Regions from separate parts of the Methylobacterium ajmalii genome, predicted to be linked through region 2. Evidence: predicted binding sites of a transcription regulator. Region 2 holds the regulator's gene; the other holds the start of a gene.
The links. The regulator PhoB, encoded in region 2, activates phosphate uptake and scavenging genes when phosphate is short. The targets are predictions, from matches to a motif close to TGTCATNNANCTGTCAT.
Positions count from the first base shown of each region.

Region 1: ugpB (sn-glycerol-3-phosphate ABC transporter substrate-binding protein UgpB) is a predicted target of PhoB. The motif match lies at 6,895-6,911, and genes of this name have one in related genera.

Region 1 is NZ_JAZFXT010000029.1:43,511-53,419, reverse strand. Features, by position in the region: gene V3T34_RS15230 (inositol monophosphatase family protein) at 1-432, shown strand, start outside; gene V3T34_RS15225 (adenine phosphoribosyltransferase) at 501-1,046, shown strand; gene purQ (phosphoribosylformylglycinamidine synthase subunit PurQ) at 1,279-1,965, opposite strand; gene purS (phosphoribosylformylglycinamidine synthase subunit PurS) at 1,962-2,204, opposite strand; gene V3T34_RS15210 (LuxR family transcriptional regulator) at 2,413-3,150, shown strand; gene V3T34_RS15205 (acyl-homoserine-lactone synthase) at 3,258-3,914, shown strand; gene V3T34_RS15200 (hypothetical protein) at 3,926-4,156, shown strand; gene V3T34_RS15195 (hypothetical protein) at 4,219-4,449, shown strand; gene ugpA (sn-glycerol-3-phosphate ABC transporter permease UgpA) at 4,642-5,526, opposite strand; gene ugpB (sn-glycerol-3-phosphate ABC transporter substrate-binding protein UgpB) at 5,531-6,850, opposite strand; gene V3T34_RS15180 (thiamine pyrophosphate-binding protein) at 7,237-8,913, opposite strand; gene V3T34_RS15175 (CaiB/BaiF CoA transferase family protein) at 9,164-9,909, opposite strand, start outside.
Region 2 is NZ_JAZFXT010000068.1:168,872-178,780, reverse strand. Features, by position in the region: gene V3T34_RS28280 (DUF2865 domain-containing protein) at 1-1,008, opposite strand, end outside; gene V3T34_RS28275 (sigma-70 family RNA polymerase sigma factor) at 1,153-1,878, opposite strand; gene V3T34_RS28270 (hypothetical protein) at 2,252-2,533, opposite strand; gene pstS (phosphate ABC transporter substrate-binding protein PstS) at 2,870-3,907, shown strand; gene pstC (phosphate ABC transporter permease subunit PstC) at 4,131-5,105, shown strand; gene pstA (phosphate ABC transporter permease PstA) at 5,132-6,049, shown strand; gene pstB (phosphate ABC transporter ATP-binding protein PstB) at 6,169-6,981, shown strand; gene phoU (phosphate signaling complex protein PhoU) at 7,068-7,793, shown strand; gene phoB (phosphate regulon transcriptional regulator PhoB) at 7,861-8,562, shown strand; gene V3T34_RS28235 (hypothetical protein) at 8,590-9,612, opposite strand.

The sequences.
Region 1 (9,909 bases), on a different contig from region 2:
ATCAAGGACGAGCTCTACCTCGCTGAGCGCGGCAAGGGCGCCTTCCTCAACAACAAGCGCCTGCGGGTCGCCGGCCGGCAGGACCTCGCCGACAGCCTGGCGCTCTACGGCTCGCCCTATCTCGGCCGCGGCAGCCATCCGCGCCTGCTCAAGGAGCTCGCCGCCGTGATGGCGGTGACCGGCGGCGTGCGCCAGACCGGCTCGGCCGCCCTCGACCTCGCGGCGGTGGCCTGCGGCCGGGCCGACGTCTACTGGGAGCGCGACATCAAGACCTGGGACATGGCCGCCGGCCTGCTCCTGGTACGCGAGGCGGGCGGTTTCGCCAGCAGCGCCGATGGCGGCGCCGACCCGATGACCGCCGGCTCGGTCGCCTGCGGCAACGAGGTGCTGCAGCGCGAGCTCGTCGCCATCCTGCGCAAGGTCGGCGGCTGACCCCGCCCGCCGGGCCGGCTCCCTGCCGGTCCGGACCTTCGCCGACATTTCACGAAAAAGGTCTCCGCATGGACCCGCGCACCACGTCCGCCCTCAAGGACGCGATCCGCTCGATCCCGGACTATCCGAAGCCCGGCATCGTGTTTCGCGACATCACCACCCTGCTCGGCGATGCCCGTGCCTTCCGGCGCGCCGTGGACGAGCTGGTGCACCCTTACGCGGGCGGCCGGATCGACCAGGTCGCCGGCATCGAGGCGCGGGGCTTCATCCTCGGCGGCGCGATCGCCCACCAGCTCTCCTCGGGCTTCGTGCCGATCCGCAAGAAGGGCAAGCTGCCCCACACCACCGTGTCGATCGCCTACGCGCTCGAATACGGCACCGACGAGATGGAGATCCATTCCGACGCGGTGAAGCCCGGCGACCGGGTGATCCTGGTCGACGACCTGATCGCCACCGGCGGCACCGCCACGGCGGCGGTCGAACTCCTGCGCCGGATCGGCGCCGAGGTGGTGGCGGCCTGCTTCGTCATCGACCTGCCGGAACTCGGCGGCGCCGACCGCCTGCGTGCCCTCGACCTGCCGGTGCGTACCCTGATCGAGTTCGACGGGCACTGACAAAAAAGGCGGACCTCTCGGCCCGCCTCCCGGTCGTCACTTATTCCATTCTACCCACCTCATCCTGAGGTGTTGGCGATCGCAGATCGCACGCGATCGAGGATCGACTGACCTCCAAGGAGAGCCCCAGAAGTCTCTGCGCTTCCTGGAGCCCTCCTTCGAGGCCCACTGCGTGGGCACCTCAGGACGAGGTCGTGAATGGGAGGGATGCGGAAGCTTTCCGACAGATCCCTCAGGCTGCCTTGGCCAGGCTCTCGAACAGGCCGCGCCCGTCGGTGCCGCCGACGAGGCCTTCGACGAAGTTCTCCGGGTGCGGCATCATCCCGAGCACGTTGCGGGTGTCGGAGTAGATTCCCGCGATCGAGTTGAGCGAGCCGTTGCGGTTGGCCTCCACCGTGAGCTGCCCGGCCGCGTCGCAGTAGCGGAACGCCACCCGGCCCTCGCCCTCGAGGCGCGCCAGGGTCTCGGGGTCGGCGAAGTAGTTGCCCTCGCCGTGGGCGACGCAGACGTCGATCACCTCGTTCTGGGCATAGGCCTTGGTGAAGGCCGTGTCGGCGCGCTCCACCCGCAGGGTCTGGCGGTGGCAGATGAAGCGGCGGCCGACATTGCGCATCAGCACGCCCGGCAGCAGGCCGGACTCGCACAGGATCTGGAAGCCGTTGCAGATGCCGAGCACCAGCCCGCCGCGGGCGGCGTGGGCCCGCACCGCGTCCATGGCGTGGGCGCGGCCCGCGATGGCGCCGCAGCGCAGGTAGTCGCCGTAGGAGAAGCCGCCGGGCAGGACCGCGAGGTCGGTGCCGGCGGGCAGCTCGGTCTCGGTGTGCCAGACGGTGGTCACCTCGGCGCCGGCGAGGCGCAGGGCCCGGGCGACGTCCCGCTCGCGGTTGGAGCCCGGGAAGACGACGATTGCGGCCTTCATCGGGCGATCTCGACGCGGTAGTTCTCGACTACGGTGTTGGCGAGCAGCCGGTCGCAGGCGGCCTTCACGGTGGCCTCGGCGCTCGCCTCGTCGGCGGCGTCGACCTCGACCTCGAAGAACTTGCCCTGGCGCACGCCGGCGATGCCGGTGATCCCGAGCGAGCGCAGCGCCCCCTCGATCGCCTTGCCCTGGGGATCCAGGACGCCGTTCTTCAGGGTGACGGTGACGCGCGCTTTCATCGGCCAGACCTTCGGCAACGGGGAGGGCTTTTGTCTGGCTCCCGATAGTGCGGAACGTGCGCCGAGGCAACGCCGGGCCGGCGTCCACGGCGGCCGCGCCGACGCGGATTGATCTTTGCTGGTAGGATTCTAATACTCCCCGGGAGACCGGGCGCCGCGGCACGGGCGTGCGCCGCACCGGGGCGGTGTGCCGGGTCAGGGGTGGAACATGTCGGACGCCGACGATGCGTTCATTCGTCAATCATTCGACCTGATCGACGGCCTCGACGGCCTGTCGGATCCCCTGGACGTGCAGAAGACGATCTTCGACCTCGTCGCCCGCTGCGGCTTTTCCTACTTCGCCATCACCCGGTTGCCGCAACCGAGCGACCGGCTCGGCCCCAACCTCCTGCTGAGCGTCTGGCCCGAGGGCTGGCTCACGCATTACGACCGGGTCGGGCATTACCGCTACGATCCCGTGGTGCGGCACTGCTTCCGCACCACCGAGCCGTTCTCCTGGAACGAGGCGCCCCTCGATCCCGACACCGCCCCGCAGGCCCGCCGGGTGATGGAGGAGGCGCGCGAGCACGGCATGGGCGCCGGCTACTGCGTGCCGATCCACGACGCGCACGGCTTCCAGGGCGGGATCTCGCTGGCCGGCGAGCGGGTCGAGATGACGCCGAGGGTCCGGCGCGCCGTCCACCTCCTCGGGCTCTACGCCTGGTCGGCCGCCGCCCGCACCACGTCCCGCCGGCGCAAGCCCGGCGGTCGGCTCCTGAGCGCGCGCGAGCGGGACGTGCTGTCCTGCGCCGCGCAGGGGCGCACCCAGGAGGAGACCGCCGACTTCCTCGGCGTCTCGGTCGAGACCGTCTCCACCTACCTGCGCAACGCCCGCACCAAGATCGGCACCCGCAACACCACCCACACGGTGATCGAGGCCCTGCGGCTGCGGGAGATCACCCTCTAGAGAAACGGCGAGAATCCACGCGATCGGCGGTCACCCTCCCGGTTTTCCGGGATACCGCGGGACGTCCTCCTCTGGCCTTATGGCGCCGGACCGAGGGACGTCAGCGCATGATCCGCCTCCATGCCATCGACCGGACGAGCCGCGGGGCCTACGCGGACGCCCTGGCGCAGCACCATGCGCTGCGCCGCGCCGCCTTCGAGGAAGGCCGCTGCCGGGCGCTGCGCAGCGTCGACGCCGCCGGGCGCGACCGTTTCGACACCGAGGCCACGCGCTACCTCCTGGCCATCGACGGCGACGGCCGGGTGGCGGGCGGCACCCGGCTCCTGCCCTCCGATGGCCCGACCCTCCTGAACGCGGTCTTCCCGCACCTCGCCGACATCCGCGGCCTCCCGCGCGAGCCCGGCACCTGGGAATGCACCCGGCTCTTCTCCTCCACGCGCTACCGCGAGGAGCGGCCGCTGTCGCGGGCCGCCGGCATCGTCTCGGCGGGCATGATCGAGCACTGCCTCGAGCAGGGCATCCCGTACCTGAGCCTCGTCGTCGAGACCTACTGGATCCCGCAACTCGCCGAGATCGGCTGGCGGCCGCGGCCCCTCGGCCTGCCCGTGGCCTGCGAGGGCGTGTCGCTCTGCGCGGTCTCGATCGCGATGAGCGAGGAGGCCCTGCGGGAAACCCGGGCGGCCTACGGCATCGTCGCCTCGGTCCTCGCCCGTACCCCGCCGCCGCCCGACCGCACCCGCGCCGGCCGCGGCTTGGCCGCCTGAGGGGAACCGCGATGCCGTACCACGACGACACCCGCGTCCCGATCCCGCTCCGGGCCCTGCACCTGCCGGCCGTGTCGCGCGCGCCGGCCGACCGGATGGCCGAACACCTGATCGAGGCCTACCGGCACGCCGCCGCCTGCGAGGACCAGGTCGTCCTCGACCTGCTCCGGCTCGCGCTCGGCTATGTCGGGCGGACCTATCCGCCTACCGCGCTCCACGCCGCGGAAGAGCCCTGGTCATGACCTCCGGCGCGCTTCCCGCACCCGCTTCCCGATTCTCATCTCCCCAAGACCAGGCACGCATCATGGCCCTCGCGATCCACGCCTCCGCCCCGCATTCCGACATGTCCCAGGCCGCCCGGGCCGAGATCCAGGCCCTGCGCCTGGCCGCCGGCATTCTCGACCTGCAGCACACCGCGAGCCCGCAGATCCGCGACCTGCCCTCCGTGCAGGCGATGATCCGCGCCGCCACGGCGCTGTTCGACGAGCTCGGCTTTATCGAGGAGGGCGAGCCCGAGCGGACGATGTCGTCCTGAACCGCCGCGGCTCCGGCGTCCCGCCGCGAGGAGCGTCGGACGGACGAGAAGGCGCGCGGCGCCCTGCTCCCGTACGGGAGCCGGGTGCCGCGCGCTTTTTTTGTCCGGATCGTCGTGCGTCCGATCGCGGGCGCCGCGCCGTCCTCGCGGCGGCGTCATACGGGTTCCGCAAGCGATCTTCCGGAAACCGTATCAGTACGCCACCCTCTTCTCGACGTAGCGGAACTGGATCGCGGTGAGCCCGATCACGATCGCCATCAGCACCACCGACTGCGCCGCCGAGCCGCCGAGGTCGGCGCCGATGCGGCCGTCCTGGTAGACCTTGTAGACCAGCGTCTGGGTCGCCCGGCCGGGGCCGCCATGGGTCAGCACGTCGATGACGCCGAACGTCTCGCAGAAGGCGTAGACGACGTTGACCACCATCAGGAAGAACGTGGTCGGCGAGAGCAGCGGGAAGATGATGGTCCAGAACCGCCGGGCCGGGCCGGCGCCGTCGATCGCCGCCGCCTCGATCACGCTGCCGGGGATCGCCTGGAGGCCGGCGAGGAAGAACAGGAAGTTGTAGGAGACCTGCTTCCAGGCCGCCGCCATCACCACCAGGATCATGGCGTGGTTCCCGTCCAGCAGCGGGTTCCACGGGATGCCGATCTGGTTGAGGCCGCGCGCGATCAGCCCGAGGCCGGGCTGGAACAGGAAGCCGAACAGCACGCCCGCCACCGCCGGCGCCACCGCGTAGGGCCAGATCAGCAGGGTCCTGTAGATCCCCGAGCCCCGGATCTCCCGGTCCGCCATCGTGGCGAGGAGCAGCGCGAAGCCGAGGGAAAGCCCCGCCACCGCCGCGGCGAAGACCAGCGTGGTGACGAGAGCCTGGTAATAGGCCGGGTCCGTGAACAGGGCCCGGTAGTTCTCGAACCAGACGAACTCGGTCGAGAGCCCGAACGCGTCCTGCATCTGGAACGACTGCCAGACCGCCTGCACCGCCGGCCAGTAGAAGAACAGGCCGACGATGAGGAGCTGCGGCGCGATCAGCGCCGCCGGCAGCAGCCGGCCTCCGAAGGTGACGCGTTCGGGACCCATGATGTTACCGTCCGGCCTGCTTCTCGAACTGGCGCAGCATCGCGTTGCCGCGGGTCGCCGCCTCGTCGAGGCCTTGCTTCGCCGTCTTCTTGCCGGCCAGCGTCGCCTCGATCTCCTCGGCCCACAGATCGCGCATCTGCGGCAGGTTGCCGAGACGCAGGCCGCGGGAGTTCTCGGTCGGCGGCTTGTTGGTCAGCTCCTTGATCGGCGTCTCGAGGGCCGGGTTCTTGTCGTAGAAGCCGTCCGCCTTGGACTTCTCGTAGGCGGCCTTGGTGATCGGCATGTAGCCGGTGGTCTGGTGCAGCTTCGCCTGCCGGTCGGTGTCCGACAGGAAGGTGAAGAACTTCGCCACGCCCTTGTACTCGTCGGGCTTCTTGCCGCCCATCACCCACAGCGAGGCGCCGCCGATGATGCTGTTCTGCGGCGCGCCCGGCACGTCGGGATAGTAGGGCATCGGCGCCGAGGCCCAGGCGAACTTGGCCGCGCCCTTGACGTTGCCGTAGGAGCCCGACGAGCCGAACATGATCGGGCACTCGCCGGCGGTGAAGCGGCCGAAGCCGCTGTCGTAGCGACCCGAATAGTCGAAGCTCTTGTCCTTCTGCGCCTCGGCGAGGTTGGCGAGGTGCTTGACCTGGAGCGGGCCGTTGATCTCGAGCGTGGTGTCGAGCCCGTCCATGCCGTTGGCCTTGGTGGCCACCGGCACGTTGTGCCAGGCCGAGAGCTGCTCGATGTTGAGCCAGGTGACCCAGGTGGTCGAGAAGCCGCAATTCGGGAAGCCGTTCTGCGTCAGCTTCTTGGCCGCCGCGAACAGGTCCGGCCAGGTCTTCGGCGGCTCGGAGAGGCCGATGGCCTTCAGGGCGTCGAGGTTGGCCCACATCACCATCGACGACGAGTTGAACGGGAACGAGAGCATCTCGCCCTTGGTCGTCGAGTAGTAGCCGGTGATCGCCGGCAGGTAGGCGTTCGGGTCGAACGGCTCGCCGGCATCCTTCATCAGCTGGTAGACGGGCTTCACCGCGCCCTTGGCCGACATCATCGTGGCGGTGCCGACCTCGAACACCTGCATGATGTGCGGCGCGGTGCCGGCGCGGAACGCGGCGATGCCGGCATTCAGCGTCTCGCCGTAATTGCCCTTGTAGGTCGGCACGACCTTGTAGTCGCTCTGGCTCGCGTTGAACTCGTCGGCGAGGCGGTTGACGGCGTCGTTGTTGGCGCCCGTCATCGCGTGCCACCATTGCAGCTCGGTGACGGCGAGCGCCGGGGTCGCGGCCAGCGCCAGGCCTAAGCCCGCGAGCGCGATGCGGATGGTCGGGGTGGGGGCCATCGGGTTGTCGTCTCCTCGTGTGCGGCCCCTCATGCGGGGCCCGCGTGACACTCCGACGACAGGCGCCGGGGGTGACGCGGTCCGCACCGTCTCCAGCGGCGGGCAGCTTGTTAGTAGCTGGCTAAGCACAGCCGTGAGCGGGGGACAAGGGAGGTTGTGAGGACTGCGACTCCGCCGGTGCCGTTCTCCGGATCATCCTACCCACGACCTCATCCTGAGGTGCCGGGCGATCGGAGATCGCTTGGCCTCGAAGGAGGGCTCCAGGGATCGCCGAGACTTCTGGAGCCCTCCTTCGAGGTCAGTCGATCCTTGATCGCGCGCGATCTGCGATCGCCAACACCTCAGGATGAGGTTGCGGGTCGGACGGGGACCTCGGCGTCGACGCGTCAGGACCGCTTCCGGTCCCGCAGCGCCTGAATGGTCGTGGTCGGGGTGATCGCCTCGGGATCGGTCGGGCAGTGCAGGATTGCCGGCAGGCCGGAGGCGAGCGCCCGCGCCAGGGCCGCCGGAAAGTCCTCGGTGCGCTCGACCCGCTCGCCGTAGCCGCCGAAGGCGGTGGCGTAGGCGGCGAAATCGGGGTTCTTGAGCGCGGTGCCGGAGACGCGGCCGGGATATTCGCGCTCTTGGTGCATCCGGATCGTGCCGTACATCCCGTTGTCGACCAGGATGACGATGACCGGCAGCCCGTACTGCACGGCGGTGGCGAATTCCTGCCCGTTCATCAGGAAGTCGCCGTCGCCCGAGACGACGACCACGGTGCGCTCGGGGAGCAGCCGCTTGGCGCCGATGGCGGCGGGCACGCCGTAGCCCATCGAGCCCGAGGTCGGGGCGAGCTGGCCGTCATGCGACCGGAACGGCCAGAAGCGGTGGACCCAGGTGGCGAAGTTGCCCGCGCCGTTGCACAGGATCGCGTCGGCCGGCAGCGCCTCCCGCAGATGCGCCATCACGCCGCCCATCTGGAGCGTGCCCGGCGTGGTGATCCGGGTGGGATCGCTCCAATCGAGGTAATCGGCATGCAGGGCCTCGGTGCCGGCGGCCCAGGGCAGCGCGCGGGGCGGCTGCACCGTCTCGATCGCCGCCGCGAAGGCGGTCGGGCTCGCGTTAATGGCGAGCGCCGGGCTGTAGACGCGGCCGAGCTCTTCCGGGTCCGGGTGGACGTGGACGAGGGTCTGGCGCGGTCCCGGAATGTCGAGGAGCGTGTAGCCCTGCGAGGGGATCTCCGACAGCCGCCCGCCGACGACGAGCAGGAGATCGGCTTCCTTGATCCGGGCCAGCAGCTTCGGGTTGACGCCGAGGCCAAGATCGCCGGCGTAGCAGCGGTGATCGGCCGGGAAATGGCCCTGGCGCCGGAACGAGCAGGCGACGGGAAGCGAGAACAGGTCGGCAAAGCGCGAGAAGCGCCGCACGGCCTCCGCCGACCAGCGGCTGCCGCCGAGGATCGCGAAGGGCTTTTCCGCCTGCCCCAGCAGGTTCTGCAGGGCGACCATCTGGGCGAGCGCCGGATGGGTCTCGACCGGCCGGAAGACGGGAGCGTCCGGGACGGTCGCGGTCTCGACCAGCATGTCCTCGGGCAGCGCGATCACCACCGGGCCGGGCCGGCCGGCGGTGGCGACGTGGAAGGCGCGGGCGATCAGCTCGGGGAGGCGCTCGGCGCTGTCGATCTCCGTCACCCACTTGGCGATGGTGCCGAACACCGCCCGGTAATCGAGCTCCTGGAACGCCTCGCGCTCGCGGGCCGCCCGCTCGATCTGGCCGACGAACAGGATCATCGGGGTCGAATCCTGCTTGGCGATGTGCAGGCCGGGCGAGGCGTTGGTGGCGCCGGGACCGCGGGTAACGAAGCAGATCCCGGGTTTGCCCGTGAGCTTGCCGTGCGCCTCTGCCATCATGGCGGCCCCGCCCTCCTGCCGGCAGACGGTGAGGCGGATCTGCGCGTCGTGCAGCGCGTCGAGCACCGCGAGGTAGCTCTCACCGGGGACGCAGAAGATGTCGCCGACGCCGTGGCGGGCGAGCTGGTCCACCAGGATCTGCCCGCCGGTGCGGGGGCGGGGGGCATCGGTCATGGGTTTGGTCTCCAGCATTCTCTTAGGCCCCGATTCAGGGCTTCTCACGGTCTATCCGATCCACAACCTCATCCTGAGGTGTCAGTCCATCAGAGATGGACTGACCTCGAAGGAGGGCTCCAGAAGGCTCCGCGATCCCTGGAGCCCTCCTTCGAGGTTAGCCGATCTCTGATCGGCTAACACCTCAGGATGAGGTCGAGGGTGGGAGAGAAAAGACTTGCGCGTAATGCTTGCCCTGGATCGATCCGCGTCACCCGCCCCAGGCCGGATCGGCCAGCACGCTCTGCGTATGGTCCCCCACCTGCGGCGAGGCGGTCTCGGCCGCCATCGGCACGCCGTCGATGACGATCGGCGAGCGCACGCTCGGGATCGTGCCGCCCTTGGCGCGCGGATCGGGAAGGTCGAGGCGCATCCCGCGATGGACCACCTGCGGGTCCGAGAAGACCTCGGCGAGGTCGTTGATCGGACCGACCGGCACGTTGACGGCGCCGAGCCGCGCCAGGAGGTCGGCCTTGGTGTGGCGGCCGGTCTCGGCCGCGATGAGCGGGATCAGCACGTCGCGCCGGGTCACCCGGCCCGGATTGGTGGAATAGTCCGGGTCGAGGTGCCAGGTGGTGCCGAGCACGCCGCAGAACTTCTGGAACTGGCCGTCGTTGCCGCAGGCGACGATGATGTGGCCGTCCGACGTCGGGAAGACCTGGTAGGGGACGATGCTGGTATGCTCGTTGCCCATCCGGGGCGGCAGCATCCCGGAGACGAGGTAGACCAGCGCCTGGTTGCCGAGCACCGAGACCTGCGTGTCGAGGAGCGCCATGTCGATGTGGCAACCCTTCCCCGTCGCGTGCCGGCCCTGGAGCGCGGCGAGGATCGCCACCGTGCCGTAGACCCCGGTGAACACGTCCGCGAAGGCGACCGCGGTCTTGACCGGCTCGCCCTCGGGCTCGCCGGTGAGCGACATGATCCCGCCCAGCCCCTGGACCATGAAGTCGTAGCCGG
Region 2 (9,909 bases):
CAGGAAGCCGGCATCGCTCACCACCTCGGCAAAGCCGACCGCGCGCGAGGCGTAGCGCAGGCGTCCGGCGTCGCCCTGACCTTGGCCCTTGGCGGCAGCCGCCAGGGTGCGGCGGAACTCGGCCCGGGCGCGCTCCTGGCGCGTCACGTCGAGGGTGCGGTCGAGGTCGCGTCGCGCCGTGGCCGAGAGGGCGCCGGCGCGGCGGAACTCGACGAAGCGCGCCTCCCCGGCGCGGTCGCGGCCGGCGAAGATCGTCGCGCCGACGGCCCGGGGGCCGGGCCCGGCCGCCACCGCGTCGCCGGGCCGGAGGGTGGCGTCGCGCAGGAGCAGCCGGGCGTAGCCGCCCTCGCCGGGCCGGCAGGCGCAGCTCTGCACCTGGCGCGTCCGGTAGATGTAGGCCGCCGCGAGGCTGCGGTATGGGCGGCCGTCGAGGCTGACCGCCCGGTCGAGCTCCTGGCCGGCGCGCAACGTGTAGAGGGCGGTCTGGGCGCCCGGGCAGGCGGCCTGGCAGGCCTCCTGATGCGCCGGCAGGGCGTCGCGCCCCTCGAGGTTGGCGAGCGGGAACATGTAGCCGTCGCAGGTGCGCACGCAGACGGTGCGGTCGTGGCTGCCGGCGACCCCGCCCGGCGTGTCGGTCCGTTCGACCGCGAGGCGCAGGCGGGGACGCTGCGGGGCCTGCGGCGAGGCCGATCTCGGCAGGGACGCCTGCGGGCGGTGCACCGGGGTGACCCAGCGCGGCGCATCGACGGCTACGGTCGCCGGGCGGCTGGTCCAGCGGATCCGCCGCTCGCGCAACGCCGCCTGGGGCCGGGGCGCGCGCGCCGGCAGGCCGAGGCTGCGCGGCACCTCGCCGAGGAGAAAGTCGAGCACGCCGGCATCGTCCGCGGCCTGCACCAGGGTGGTGCCGGCCCCCACGCCGCCGAGGCCGAGCAGCAGGCCGAGGGCGAGGCTCCGCACGAGGGCGCGCGAGCGGCCGCCGCCGGGCTTCATCAGGTTGGGGACGGTCACGGGGGAGCCTCACCGAAGGTTAAGGCCAATTAACCCCTCGCCCCGGACCCCCGCAACTGCGGAGAACCGCTGAGATAACAGCTTCATGACTCGCGGGCGCGGGCGTCTCGACTCCGCCCGGCGCCCGCCCGGGGCTGCGCCCGTTCAGGCGCCCTCGCCCATGGCCGACTGCATCATGCGGTCGCCGGTGAGGTCGTCGTCGCCGTAGCCGAGGAGTTCGGCGAGGCGGTTGCGGGCGCGGTTCACGCGGCTCTTGATCGTGCCGATCGCGACGCCGCAGATGCCCGCCACCTCCTCGTAGGACAGCCCCTCGGCACCCACCAGGATCAGCGCCTCGCGCTGGTCGGGCGGCAGCTTGGCGAGACCGGCGCGCAGGTCCTGCACGTCGAGGCGGTGGCCCTGGTCGGGGGCGGTGAACAGGCGCGCGGCGTAGGAACCGTCCTCGTCCTGGACCTCGCGCATCCGCTTGCGCTGCTCGGAGTAGAAGGCGTTGCGCAGGATGGTGAACAGCCAGGCGTTCAGGTTGGTGCCGGGCTGGAAGCGGTGCTGGTTCTGCCAGGCGCGCAGGATCGTGTCCTGGACGAGGTCGTCGGCCCGGGCGGCGTTGTTGGTGAGCGAGAGCGCGAAGGCGCGCAGCGACGACAGAGCCGCCAGCATCCCCTCGCGGAAGGCCGGCTCGACCGCCCGGCCCTGCTCGGCGAGCGCCGCCTCGAGCCGCTCGATCAGGGCGAGGAAGACCTCCGGGGTCGCCGCGGTCTCGAGCGGCGCGTAGGCCGCGCGCAACTGGTGGCCGAGATGGCGCTGCACGGTCGGCGGCAGGCCGGGCTTCGACTCGGGCGTGGCCAGGATGGGATTGTCGGTGGACGCCATGCGACTCTCACGTTCTGAAGCGGGGAGGTGGGGCGGCGCGGGTCCGGGCCGCGCGCCATACCCCGCCGGAGCTTCCTTCAAGCGGGAAGGTGGGGCGCGGCGGCGCGCTGTCGACCGGTGCGCAACGCCGCGGGGCGGGTCAGCGGAGCGGCGGGCGATGCCGTGTCCGGTCGCGCGCTCCGTCGCGCGGCGCATGCCTGGTCCGCCCTTCGCTCCACCGCATCGCCAATGCTCCAGCTCGCCGCGCGAGGGCGCGGCCGCGCCCGGGCCGGCGGCCCGGGTCGCCGGGGGCAACGGTCTCGTACGGCCCAGGTTCCCACCTCCGTGGTCGCACGCGGGCGGGAGCGTCACGGCCGCCTGCGTCCCGCGGGCCCTACCAGGTCCGTGCGCCGGGCTGGCTGCGGTATTCGGCGGCGCGGATGCGCGTCATGATGCGGTCGAGATCGGCCAGCAGGGTCGTCTCCTCGGCCTGCGCGGCCGCGACGGCGTCCGGATCGGCGAGGTAGAGGCGCTCCTGCTCGGCGCGGGCGAGCCGCTGCTCCAGCGCGGCGCGCTCGGCATGGAGGTCGAGCAGCGCCCGCCGCCCCGGCTCGTCGGGGTGCCCGGGCGCCTCGCCGTCCCGGGCCGCATCGGTCTTCGTGTCGAGGTCCTGCACGGGATCGCGTCCTGCTGTGGATGAGGGGCGAGGGGTGATGGGCAGCGATGATGGGCAGCCCTGCCGGATCATCGCCCTTTCCAACGCGCGAGGCGGCCGAAACGTCGCATCCGGGCGGGCGCTGTCATCCAACTGTCACCGGATCGTCATAGGGCCGGCGTGAGGCCTAGAGTATCCGTCGCGCCGCGACGACATACGGCCTGGCAAGCATCAGGACGGGGTCCAGCGCAGCCCGGGGAGGCCGGTCGCGTCCTCACCGGCCGTCGACGGCAGGATGTCGGGACGACGAATCGTCCCCGCATCGGGCCGGCCCGATCCGAACACGGAGAGAACCCAGTGAAGCCTTTCTCCTACGCGCTCGTCATCGGGCTCGCGACTGCCCAGATCGCGACCTCGGCGCTCGCCCTCGACATCACCGGCGCCGGCGCCACCTTCCCGTTCCCGATCTATTCCAAGTGGGCCGAGGCCTACCGCAAGGAGACCGGCAACGGCCTCAACTACCAGTCGATCGGCTCGGGCGGCGGCATCAAGCAGATCCAGGCCAAGACCGTCGATTTCGGCGCCACCGATGCGCCGCTGAAGGGCGAGACCCTGACCAAGGACGGCCTGGTCCAGTTCCCGACCGTCATGGGCGGCGTCGTCCCGGTGGTGAACATCGCCGGCATCAAGCCGGGCGAGGTCAAGCTGACCGGCGAGGTCCTGGCCGAGATCTACCAGGGCAAGATCAAGAAGTGGTCCGACCCGAAGATCGCCAAGCTCAATGACGGCGTGAAGCTGCCCGACGCCCCGATCACCCCGGTCTACCGGTCGGACGCGTCCGGCACCACCAACATCTTCACCACCTACCTGTCGGACGTGTCGGCGGCCTGGAAGTCCGAACTCGGCGTCTCGACCACGGTCAGCTGGCCGGCCGGCCAGGGCGGCAAGGGCAACGAGGGCGTCACGGCCGTCGTCAAGCAGGTCCCGAACGCCATCGGCTACGTCGAGTACGCCTACGCCAAGCAGAACAACCTGCCGGTCGCGCTGATCCAGAACAAGGACGGCCAGTACCCGATGCCGGGCGACGAGGCGTTCCAGGCTGCTGCCGCCAACGCGGACTGGAAGGCCGCCCCGGGCTTCGGCATCTCGCTGACCAACCAGCCCGGCGCCAAGGCCTGGCCGATCACCGCCGCGACCTTCATCCTGGTCCACAAGAACCCGGCCGACGCGGCCCGCACCGCCGAGGTGCTGAAGTTCTTCCGCTGGGCCTACAAGAGCGGCGACAAGATGGCCTCCGACCTCGACTACGTGCCGCTGCCCGACAAGGTCGTCGGCCTGGTCGAGGACGAGTGGAAGTCGGTCGCCAAGGACGGCAAGCCGGTCCTCGGCCAGTAAGCCGCGCCGCGGCCGACAGATCCCGGGAGGGCGGTCCCCGCCCTCCCGTCCGCCGGCGCGGGGCGCCGGCCGGACGCTCCGATCCCCGCGCGATGCCGGGCAGGCATGCGCGGGGATCAAGCACAGCCGAGATTCCGCCGCCCGCCGGGCCCTGGCGGATCGCGTCCGACTCGCCTCGATCCGCCGAGCGCGCTAGAGGCCGCTCACTCCAAGGGAAACCCGGATGGTCGCGTTGTCTGAGAACGTCGCAGTGGCAGCGAGGCGCGAAGTCGCCCGCCGCGCCCCCAGCCCGGTGGGCGATCGCATCTTCCGCGCCGCCGCGTTCGCGTCGGCGCTGCTCGTGCTGCTGGTGCTCGCCGGCATCCTGGCCTCGATCGCCTATGGCGGCTGGCCGGCCTTCCAGGCCTTCGGCCCCGGCTTCCTGGTCTCGAGCGCCTGGAACGTCGGGCGCGAGGAGTACGGCGCGCTCGTCGCCATCATCGGCACCCTGGTCTCGGCGCTGCTCGCCCTCGTCATCGGCGTGCCGATCTCGCTCGGCATCGCGATCTACCTGACCCAGCTCTGCCCCGGCTGGGCCCGCCGCCCGGTCGCGATGACGATCGAGCTCCTCGCCGCCGTGCCGAGCATCATCTACGGCATGTGGGGCCTGTTCATCTTCGCACCGCTCTTCGCGCGCTTCGTGCAGATCCCGGTCTCGAACGTCGTCGAGGGGATGCCGATCGTCGGCACCCTGTTCTACGCCCAGGTGCCGTCGGGCGTCGGCGTGCTCACCGCCGGCATCATCCTGGCGATCATGATCGTGCCCTTCGTGGCCTCGATCACCCGCGACATGCTCGACCAGATCCCGACGGTGCTGCGCGAGAGCGCCTACGGCATCGGCTGCACCACCTGGGAGGTCGTGCGCCACGTCCTGATCCCGCAGGCCTCGGTCTCGATCATCGGCGCGGTGATGCTGGGCCTCGGCCGCGCGCTCGGCGAGACGATGGCGGTCACCTTCGTGATCGGCAACGCCAACCGGCTCTCGGCCTCGATCTTCGATCCGGGCTCGACCATCGCCTCGCGCATCGCCAACGAGTTCAACGAGGCCGACGGCCTCCAGCTCAACTCGCTGATGGCGCTCGGCTGCATCCTGTTCGTCGTCACCTTCATCGTGCTCATCATCGCCCGGCTGCTGGTGCGCCGCGCGAAGGTGGCCTGATCCCGCTCCCGCACGGACGTTTCCCGATGAGCGCCTCCCCCGCCGCGGTCTCAGGGTCCGCCCCCGCCGCTCCCGCCCGCCCCGCCCCGCCCGAATGGGGCCGGGTCCGCGCCGGCCGGCGCACCGCCGACAAGGTCCTGATCGTCGGCTGCACCCTCGCCACCGCCCTCGGCGCGATCGTGCTCGGCTCGATCCTGCTGATGCTGATCATCCAGGGCGTGCAGGGCTTCTCCCCGGCCCTGTTCACGCACGTCACGCCGGGCCCCGGCTCCGAGGGCGGCGGCATCGCCAACGCGATCCTCGGCAGCCTGGTGATGACGGCGCTCGGCATCGTCGTGGCGACGCCGGTCGGCGTGCTCGCCGGCACCTACCTCGCCGAGTACGGCCGGACCTCGCACCTCGCCAACCTGATCCGCTTCCTCAACGACATCCTGCTCTCGGCGCCCTCGATCCTGATCGGCCTGTTCGTCTACACCCTGATGGTGCGGCCGATGGGCGGCTACTCGGGCTGGGCCGGCGCGGTCGCCCTCGCGATCATCGCCACCCCGGTGATCGTGCGCACCACCGAGGACATGCTGCGCCTGGTGCCCGGCACCCTGCGCGAGGCCGGCGCCGCCCTCGGCGCGCCGCTCTCGATCGTCATCCGCAGCGTCACCTGGCGGGCGGCGCAGTCGGGCATCGTCACCGGCGTGCTGCTGGCGCTCGCCCGCATCGCCGGCGAGACCGCGCCGCTGCTCTTCACCGCGCTCAACAACAATTCCTGGTTCAGCCCGAACCTGATGGGCGGCGTCGCCAACCTCCCGGTCATGATCTACCAGTTCGCGCTCTCGCCCTACGAGAACTGGCGCCAGCTGGCCTGGGCCGGCGCGCTCCTCATCACCGTCACCATCCTGGGCCTGTCGATCGTGGCCCGCCTCGTCCTGAGCGGCCCGAAGGGGCGCTGATCCGCATCTCCGGCAGCACGCGGGTCGCTCCGCGACCGGGTGCTGCTCTCCTTATCCGACTTTGCCGCATTTCCTTCGACGGCTTTCGTCGAAAAATGCTCCTGCCCGGAGACACACCGATGAGCGCCACCGCCACCGCCGTGCCGGTCGTGGGCCAGAGCACGGCCGACGAATCCGCCGCGATCCGCCTCGCCGTGAAGGACCTCAACTTCTACTACGGCGACTTCAAGGGGTTGAAGAACATCAACCTCAACTTCCTCGACCGCCAGGTCACGGCGCTGATCGGGCCGTCGGGCTGCGGCAAGTCGACGTTGCTGCGCACCTTCAACCGCATCTACAGCCTCTACCCCGAGCAGCGCGCCGAGGGGCAGATCCTGCTCGACGGCCGCAACATCCTCGACCCCTCGATCGACCTCAACGAGCTGCGCGCCCGGGTCGGCATGGTCTTCCAGAAGCCGACCCCGTTCCCGATGTCGATCTACGACAACATCGCGTTCGGCATCCGGCTCTACGAGCGCCTCGGCAAGGCCGATCTCGACGTCCGCGTCGAGGAGGCCCTGCGCAAGGGCGCCCTGTGGGACGAGGTGAAGGACAAGCTCAAGCAGTCCGGCATGGGCCTGTCCGGCGGCCAGCAGCAGCGCCTGTGCATCGCCCGCACGGTGGCGCAGCGCCCGGAGGTGATCCTGTTCGACGAGCCGACCTCGGCCCTCGACCCGATCTCGACCGGCCGCATCGAGGAGCTGATCGAGCAGCTGCGGGGCGAGTTCACCATCGCCATCGTCACCCACAACATGCAGCAGGCGGCGCGCATCTCGCAGTTCACCGCCTTCATGTATCTCGGCGAGCTGATCGAGTTCGGGCCGACCAACCGGCTGTTCATGAACCCTTCGAAGCGCCAGACCCAGGACTACATCACCGGCCGGTTCGGCTGAGGCGTCCCGCCCTCGTCCCACCGGTCCGGCCCCCTGCCGGGCCGGCTCGATCCCACGCTCCACTTCATCGCGGGGAGTCTCACTCCATGTCGAACCACATCGTCACCTCCTACGATCAGGAGCTGCAGAACCTGCGGCGCAGCATCGCCGAGATGGGCGGCATCGCCGAGAAGCTGGTGGCCGATTCCGGCCTCGCGCTCCTGCGCCGCGACACCGCGCTCGCCCAGTCGGTGATCGCCGCCGACCAGCGCCTCGACGGGCTGCAGCGCGAGATCGAGGAGAAGGCGATCCTGCTGATCGCCAAGCGCCAGCCGATGGCGATCGACCTGCGCGAGACGATCTCGGCGATCCGCGTCTCGGGCGACCTCGAGCGCATCGGCGACCTGGCCAAGAACGTCGCCAAGCGCGTCGTCGCCATCGCCGACCAGGTCCAGCTGCAGAAGATCGTCGTCGGCGTGGAGCACATGAACGAGCTGGTCCAGGGCCAGCTCAAGGACGTGCTCGACGCCTACGCCACCCAGGACACCGTGGCGGCCCTCGACGTCTGGGCCCGCGACGGCGGCATCGACGCGCTCTACACCTCGCTGTTTCGCGAACTCCTGACCTACATGATGGAGGATCCGCGCAACATCACGTTCTGCACGCACCTCCTGTTCTGCGCCAAGAACGTCGAGCGCATCGGCGACCACACCACCAACATCGCCGAGACCATCCACTACCTCGCCACCGGCGAGACGCTGACGACCGACCGGCCGAAGAACGACGGGTCGAGCTTCGCCACCGTGGATCCCCAGTCCTCGTCCAAGGCCTGACCGGATGGCCTGCCCGGCCGCGAGGCCGGGCCGGCCGTCCCGGCGGCGACGACCCTGAAGTGCCCCGATGAGTACCCGCATCCTGATCGTCGAGGACGAGGAGGCCCTGACCCTCCTCCTGCGCTACAACCTCGAGGCCGAGGGCTTCGAGGTCGACGCCGTCGCCCGCGGCGACGAGGCGGATATCCGCCTGCGCGAGCAGGTCCCCGACCTCGTCCTCCTCGACTGGATGATGCCGGGTCTCTCCGGCATCGAGTTGTGCCGGCGCATCCGCGCCCGCCGCGAGACCGAGCGGCTGCCGGTGATCATGCTGACCGCGCGCGGCGAGGAGGGCGACCGGGTGCGGGGGCTCGCCACCGGCGCCGACGACTACATCGTCAAGCCGTTCTCGGTGCCCGAGCTCCTGGCCCGGGTGCGCGCGCTCCTGCGGCGCTCGAAGCCCGCCCACGTCGCCGACCTGCTCGTCGCCGGCGACATCGAGCTCGACCGGGTCAGCCACCGCGTGCGCCGCGACGGCCGCGAGCTGCATCTCGGCCCGACCGAGTTCAAGCTGCTCGAGTTCCTGATGCAGAGCCCCGGCCGGGTCTTCTCCCGCGAGCAGCTCCTCGACGGCGTCTGGGGCCACGACGTCTACATCGACGAGCGCACGGTCGACGTGCATATCGGCCGCCTGCGCAAGGCGATCAACCGCGGCCGCGACTCGGACCCGATCCGCACCGTGCGCGGCTCCGGCTACTCCTTCGACGAGATGTTCGCGCCCGAGCCGTGACGCCGGACGGCCGTCGGCCGGTCCGGGTCAGAACTCCATCCCGAACTTGACCCGCAGGCTGTGCCGTTCGAACTGGTTCAGCCCGAGGGACCGGCCGGCCAGGGCCGGGTCGGTGTCGCGGCCCCAGACCTGCCCGGCATAGGCCACGGTCAGCCAGACCTTCTCGGTGAACCGGTGATGCAGCGCGGGCCCCAGGGTGAGCGCCTCGCTCTCCAGCCGGTTCAGGAAGGCCCCTTCGTAGCCGCGCAGGTAGCGGACTTCCGGGCCGAGATAGGTGTTGTCTCCGACGCGCCCCACGAGAGCGTTCGACCACAGGAAGGTCGAGGAGCGATAGCCCGGGCCGCCCCGCTCGCGCCCGGCCGCCGGCTCGACGCTGAGGTTGCTGCCGTACCAGAGCTTGTCCGGCACCACCTGGACGTCGAGCTGGAGCAGGCTCTCGACGTCGAAGATGTCGGCGCCGCGGCCTTCGACCGGGAGGACGCGCGTGAAGCGAGGGCGCACCTCCAGGGCGAGACCGAAGGGCTGCTCCTTCGAGCCCTTCAGGAACTGGTACTTCACCTCGAGCGAAACGCCGTCGAAGGCGCCGTAGGACTTGTCGTCCAGATCGAGGATGTTGCGCTGGCGCCGCAGCGTGCCGAAGGCGCTGAGTTCGAGGCTTAGCCTGTCGATGGGGTTGAACTGGTAGGCAAGCCGCGTGTCGAGCACGCGGTAGGCCGACCGGCCGGGGCCGTCCCGGCGCTTGCCGATGCGCGAGACGGTGTCGACCACCGCTTCCCGCTCGCCCTTCTCGCCGGCATCGGCGCCTTCCGTGAAGCCGAACAGGTGCTCGGTATCGACGTCCTTCCCGTCGTCCGTCTTGCTGGACGAGTCCGATTCGCGGCTCCGGCCCTTGCCGCTCTCGCGCGCCCCACCTTGATCGGCTGCGGGCTCGCTCTTCGTCCCTGGCCCGCCGCCCGGCGCCGCCAGCACGGGGGCCGGAGCGGACAGGAGGAGGAGCAGGACGCCTGCCGCGGCCGACAGAGGCCCGACCGGCTCGGTGGTTCGGGTCATGATCGCGCGAGGGCCTCTGACGTGCCGTGCTCCAGCATGTCCGGTTAAAACGAAGCCGGAGGCGTTGGCTGCAGCAAAATGGCAACGCTTGTAAGACCTCCGCACGGGTCGGGATTAAGGACCGACATCGGCGCGTCGGGCGACGACCGACCGGACGCTGCGCATGCCCGATGCCACCGGGCCGCTCCCGGCGGCTCCGCGCGCGGTCGACAGGATTCGAGGTTTGCCGCGGAGCGAGCGCCGCGACGGGCCGGATCGGCGTGGATCGTCCCGGTCACGCCGATCCGGCCGCACCCC